3 regions of the Vibrio sp. 1249-1 genome follow, and region 2 is predicted to be linked to each of the others. Evidence: predicted binding sites of a transcription regulator. Region 2 holds the regulator's gene; each other region holds the start of a gene.

Evidence for each region. Region 2 encodes PurR, which represses purine synthesis genes. Its sites were predicted from a motif close to TNANGNAAACGTTTNCNTNA; they were not measured.
Region 1: the regulator PurR is predicted to act here: its motif matches at 1,419-1,438, upstream of R7Z50_RS03085 (formate--tetrahydrofolate ligase).
Region 3: the regulator PurR is predicted to act here: its motif matches at 1,150-1,169, upstream of R7Z50_RS20395 (NCS2 family permease).

What each region holds. Positions count from the first base shown of each region.
Region 1 is NZ_JAWOWJ010000001.1:710,912-713,174, reverse strand. It holds gene R7Z50_RS03090 (inosine/guanosine kinase) at 1-1,268, shown strand, start outside; gene R7Z50_RS03085 (formate--tetrahydrofolate ligase) at 1,503-2,263, shown strand, end outside.
Region 2 is NZ_JAWOWJ010000002.1:95,611-97,873, reverse strand. It holds gene torD (molecular chaperone TorD) at 1-333, shown strand, start outside; gene purR (HTH-type transcriptional repressor PurR) at 803-1,807, shown strand; cyclic di-GMP riboswitch class I at 2,095-2,184, shown strand.
Region 3 is NZ_JAWOWJ010000015.1:64,860-67,122, forward strand. It holds gene R7Z50_RS20395 (NCS2 family permease) at 1-1,129, opposite strand, end outside; gene R7Z50_RS20400 (aminoacyl-histidine dipeptidase) at 2,153-2,263, shown strand, end outside.

The sequences.
Region 1 (2,263 bases), on a different contig from region 2:
TCCCAACTCACGCTCGAGATCCATTAGTAAACCAAATCCGACAGGCACCTAAGCTATATCGCCCAACTATTGTTGGTGTCGGTCAAACCATTGTAGATATCGAAGCACGTGTAGATGACGCGTTTTTAGAGAAATACAACCTGAGTAAAGGACATTCGCTCGTTCTTGAAGAAAGCAAAGCAGATGCACTTTACGAAGAACTGGTTGAGCAAGGCCTGATCACACACCAATACCCAGGTGACACGATTGGCAATACTCTTCACAACTACTCAGTTTTAGCCGATAGCAAATCCGTTTTGCTCGGTGTGATGTCTAAGAACATTCAAGTCGGTTCTTTTGCTTATCGCTACCTTTGCCGTACGTCTTCACGCATGAACCTTAACCATTTACAAACGGTAGATGGCCCTATTGGTCGCTGCTACACCCTAATTTCTCAAGACGGTGAGCGTACATTTGCTATCAACGAAGGTCATATGAATCAACTACTTCCGGAAAGCATTCCTGAAGAGATCTTTGAGAAAGCATCAGCCCTGGTTGTTTCTTCTTACCTAATGCGTGGTAAAGAAGAAGATCCAATGCCTAAAGCGGTACAAAGAGCAATCGACTTTGCTAAGAAGCACGATGTCCCTGTTGTACTTACGTTAGGGACGAAGTACGTTATCGAAGGCAACGCACAGTGGTGGCAAGAATACATTCGCGAAAACATTTCTGTTGTCGCTATGAATGAAGAAGAAGGTGCGGCGCTAACAGGTGAAACAGAGCCGCTAGCAGCTGCTGATAAAGCACTTGAGTGGGTTGATCTCGTACTTTGTACAGCAGGACCAAATGGTCTGTACATGGCTGGTTACACCGACGAGAAAGTAAAACGAGAAACCACACACGACATCCTTGAAAGCTCCCTCGAAGCCTTTAACCAGTACGAGTTTAGTCGTGCGATGCGTAAAGAAGACTGTCAAAACCCAATGAAGGTCTACTCTCACATCGGCCCTTACCTTGGTGGACCACTAGAGATTAAGAACACTAACGGTGCAGGTGATGCAGCCCTTTCAGCCTTACTGCATGACATGGCAGCAAACTCTTTTCACCAAAAAGAAGTGCCTAACTCAGAAAAGCACGAAGTACGATGCTTAACCTACTCCTCACTTTCTCAGATTTGTAAATACGCAAACCGAGTAAGCTATGAAGTGTTGACGCAGCACTCTCCTCGCCTATCGCGAGCGCTTCCTGAACGAGAAGATAGCTTAGAAGAGACTTATTGGGATCGTTAAAACGACAACTTTAAAGCTAAAAATATATCAAGGTCACCATTTGGTGGCCTTTTTGTTTTTATCTAGCACTATAACGAGTAGATTTCGTTAGTATGTCGCACAATACGAAGCAGTAAACTCTTTACAAGCCTAACCGAAACAGTACCATCACCAAGCAGACCTTTGCCTCACAATAATACTCGTTATAACTCAGGTAGTTTTTCAACGCTACCTGTGCCACTTTGGGGATTCTCCATGCAGTCAGATATCGAAATTTGCCGAAACACACCACTTTCTTCTATTGATGTTATCGCGGAAAAAGTAGGACTATTGCCCGAAGAGTATGACACTCACGGGAAGCACAAAGCCAAAGTCCACCCAAAATGTTTGGAACGACTCAAAGCAAATGATGACGGTAAACTTGTACTCGTCACTGCGATCACGCCGACTCCTCTTGGCGAAGGAAAAACCGTTACGACGATAGGACTGGCGCAAGGTTTAGCAAAGCTTAATCAATCTGTTATTGCATGTATAAGGCAACCTTCGATGGGACCCGTCTTCGGTATTAAAGGTGGCGCAGCGGGCGGTGGTTATTCTCAAGTAGCTCCAATGGAAGAGTTAAACTTACACCTTACTGGTGACATTCACGCAGTGACAGCGGCGCACAACCTTGCTTCAGCCGCTCTTGACGCTCGCTTGTTCCATGAGCAACGCGAGGGTTATGATGCCTTTGAATCACGCACCGGGTTAAGAGCACTTAAAATCGACACGGCAAGTATTACTTGGAAACGAGTGATGGACCATAATGATCGTGCACTACGTAAAGTCAAAATTGGCCTCAATGATGCAGGAAAAACCATCAATGGTTTCGAGCGTGACGAAGGGTTCGATATTTCAGCGGCTTCCGAGTTGATGGCTATCATTGCACTAGCCAAAGATTTAAAAGATTTACGTCAACGTATTGGGAAAATTGTCGTAGCGTACGATTTGAACGGAAACCCCGTCACTACGGAAGA
Region 2 (2,263 bases):
CTGAATGACAAGCCAGCTGAGGAAATGGAAAAGTTGATGGCTGAATTTGGCGTTCAAGTAGACGAAAACCTAAAGGAACCTGCGGATCACTTAGCCGTTGAGCTCGACTTTCTCGGGAACATGATTATCCGCTCAAACGAGCTTGAACAAGAAAAACACATGGAAGAAGCCTTCGTTAAACAAAACGACTTTATCCAGCAACAATTGATGTCTTGGTTACCTCAGTTTTCAGACAAATGTAAAAAATTCGACGAATTTGGATTTTACTCGAGTGTCGCGAAACTATTAGTTGCATTTTGTAAACTAGACAGCGCCTACCTTCTTGGTGAATAATTGCCGCCTATTTTTAGGGAGCCTGCCTATCGGGCTTCCTGTATGCCTGAAAGTGACCAATTGTAAGTAACTTGGGTATAATATTCGTTTGCCTTAACTTAGCGCAAAGACGCTTGGTTATTTAGCAGTCAAAATGTGACTTCAAATACACAAATCTCTTGCTGAAAACATTGCTAGTCAGTCCACATAGGGCTAAAATGTGAGCGCAAACGATTAAATATGATTTATATGTAAACCGCTGAAATATAGCGGTTTTTGTGTTTTCTTAACAGGTTGATGGCAATTTCTCATCAGATAGAAAAAAAGATAAAATTCATCGACCGATGCTGCTACGTACCCTTTTGTCGCACTTGGATCAACCGCTGCCGAGACACTTAGCGCCAATTTTATATTGCTAGGTGTGAAACCATTAGAGCATCAGGTACATCCAATACGACATATTTCAGTAGCTCGATACAGGACACCATTTATGGCCACGATAAAAGACGTTGCTCGCTTAGCCGGCGTTTCCACTACGACAGTTTCGCACGTTATCAATAAAACGCGTTTCGTTGCAGAAGCAACGCAAGAAAAAGTAATGAAAGCCGTTGACGAGCTGAATTACGCGCCAAGTGCCGTTGCACGCAGCCTAAAATGCAACTCAACTCGTACGATTGGCATGTTAGTAACTCAATCAACTAACCTATTTTTCTCAGAAGTGATTGATGGCGTTGAGAGCTACTGTTACCGCCAAGGCTATACTCTGATTTTATGTAACACAGGCGGGATTTACGAAAAACAACGCGATTACATTCGTATGCTGGCTGAAAAGCGCGTTGATGGCATCCTAGTGATGTGTTCTGACTTAACCGAAGAACTAAAAGAGATGCTTGACCGTCATGCGGACATTCCTAAAGTGGTCATGGATTGGGGCCCAGAGAGCTCACAAGCAGACAAGATCATGGATAACTCAGAAGAAGGTGGCTACATTGCAACCAAACATCTGATTGATAATGGTCATACGGATATCGCTTGTCTAAGCGGTCATTTTGAAAAGCTTGCTTGCCAAGAGCGCATTGCAGGTTTCCGTCGCGCAATGAGCGAAGCGAACCTAGCTGTAAATGAAGACTGGATCCTTGAAGGTAACTTTGAATGTGATACGGCCGTATTAGTTGCAGATAAAATTACCGCAATGGACAAGCGCCCGACGGCGGTATTCTGTTTTAACGACACAATGGCTCTAGGCCTAATGAGCCGCTTGCAACAAAACGGGATCAAAATTCCTGAAGATATTTCAGTGATCGGCTACGACAACATCGAGCTTGCGGAATACTTCTCTCCACCGCTAACGACTATCCACCAACCTAAACGTCGTGTTGGTAAAAATGCATTCGAAATTCTACTTGAGCGTATCAAAGATAAAGAACACGAAAAACGAATTTTCGAGATGCAACCTGAGCTTGTAATTCGAAATACTGTGAAAAAAATGAACTAAATTTCACTGTATTTAACCGTGTTAAATAAGCGCTCTACAGGGGCGCTTATTTTTTTGGAAAAATTAAGCATTCTCTAATACTTCACACCACTCTAATAACAATTGACTAACGTTAACTCCCTGTTTTATATAAATGTAATATATATTAAGAACTCCTTTTCAAAGGCCAATTTGCACCTTTCCATATGCAAAATAGAGCATTCAATCTATCATTTTTATTGAACCGAAATCACACTTTTAACGCTAAACCGTGATGTTAATTCAATATAAGAAGTATGCTCATTGTGTCACGCACAGGGCAAACCATTCGAAAGAGTGGGACGCAAAGCCTCCGGCCTGAACCATATTACGATATGGAAGGTAGCGGGGTTACCGATGGCAAGTGTGTAAGCAATGACTTTACTCTGTAATGACATTGTTTTTACGCATGTTTGCTACTCTCTCGGACCTGACTTT
Region 3 (2,263 bases), on a different contig from region 2:
TCACAACAACTGGGGACGCTTCAGTTAGGTCACGCCAATCAATGCTTACTAGCCCAGACAGCATCAAGATCGCCACATAGAATAGCGCACCTGACGTTGCATAAGCAGGGATCATACCCGCAAGTGGTGAGAACAATAGAGCAAGTAGGAAGAGTACACCAACAACCACGGCTGTTAGACCAGTACGCCCACCCGCAGCTACACCAGAAACGCTTTCAATATAAGATGTCGTGTTGGAGGTACCAAGTAATGCACCTACTGACGTTGCTGTTGAGTCTGCAAGTAACGCTTTGTTTAAACGAGGGATGTTGCCATTCTCATCAGTTAGACCAGCTTTTTGAGAAACGCCAACGAGCGTACCTGCGGTGTCAAATAAATCGACAAATAGGAAAGCAAATACGACGGAAATCATGCCTACTTCAAACAAACCAGAGAAATCCAGTTGCATGAAAGTTGGCGCAATGCTTGGTGGCGTTGACATAATACCGCCCCACTGCACATCACCAAATAGAAGACCAAGCGCTGTAACGCCAAGAATGGCGATCATCACCGCACCTTTCACACCACGGTGAACCAGTGCAATCGTAAGAAAGAAGCCAATCGCGGCCAATACAGATGGCAATGATGTGATCTCTCCCATAGAAACTAATGTCGCTGGGTTATCAACGACGATACCTGCATTTTTTAATGCGATAAACGCTAAGAAAAGACCAATACCAGCTGAAATACCTGTTCGTAGAGAATGCGGGATCGAGTTAATAATCCACTCACGGATCTTAAATACGCTTAAAAGAATGAACAGAAGGCCAGAAACAAATACAGCCGCCAACGCAACTTGCCACGTATAACCCATTCCCAATACAACAGAGTAAGTAAAAAATGCGTTCAGGCCCATTCCTGGTGCCTGTGCGATTGGGTAATTGGCAACAAATCCCATGATAAAACAGCCGATTGCGGCAGCAAGACAAGTCGCGACAAAAATGGCGCCACGGTCCATACCGGTATCCGACAGGATCGCTGGGTTTACAAAAATAATGTAAGCCATAGTTAGGAAGGTCGTAACACCTGCAATGATCTCAGTGCGCACATTTGTGCCATTTTCACTGAGTTTAAAAAGCCTCTCGAGCATGATCGAATCCTGTAAAGGTAAAAAGTAAACGGTTGCGTAATCGATTGGCGGGAATTATAAAGTTATCAAATAGCAAATTCTAGATAGAATCTTCACTCTAATGCGTTTTTTTTCTTTGGATATGAAACACATTCTCTAATCTATCATAGCAAGCAAAGAAATATATTCTTATAAAACAATAGGTAACCCAGATAACACAGTTCTCTAAAAGAGAATAAAAACTGAGCAATGTACTAAACTTTCAGATGAAAAAGGCCCATTTTAAACATGGTATCTAACAGATTTGATGGAAAAGTCGATAAAACCGAAGAATGGGGAATAGAAGAAGGCTTTGATGGCAATAAGTGAGTCAGGAAGAGAAAATAGAGATAAAAAAACGCCACCCAATTTGGGTGGCGGTGAATCATGTCAGCACTATCACTGAAAAAAAATTCCAATTTATAGGGGTGAACAAACTGTTCGAGTCACATGCGTTGACTTCACTTAGTAGCCAAAGCTTGTTGGGTATACAAAGTTACCGGTGTAAACAGACTTACTATTCCAGAACATTGTACTTGGTAAACCTTTCATAACTATCACCTTTTAAATCAATTAAACATTCGTTGATTTCTCGGTTCCTTGGAGGCGATAAAACGGACTCATCCTTTGAGCATTTCATTCTTCTCTCAGAAGCTGGTTACAAATATACCACCAAGAAATTTAATTACAAGCATTTTAGTGACTGGAATCACAAAAAATGCACAAATTGACCTTTATCAAAGTTTATGTGTAATTAAATTACAATTTTATGAATTAAAAAATAAAGCCACTTTCAGAATATATGATAGAGAACACATAGTGCTTGTTATTGTATTCACAAACTGTGACAGTTCTGAGAGAAATCCTTGTGATCGCGACTACTCGTACTCTTTATCTGGTGGTATGCTAACGGCAATTTGAAGGCCAAGTCGTATAGCATTTAATGCTACCTTGATAATATTTTTACGGTATATATTTGGCAAAGCACATCAAAAGGAGTCATCCGTGTCTGAGTTCCATTCTGAGATCAGTACCTTATCACCTGCTCCACTTTGGCAGTTTTTCGATAAGATTTGTTCTATCCCTCATCCATCGAAACATGAAGAAGCATTAGCA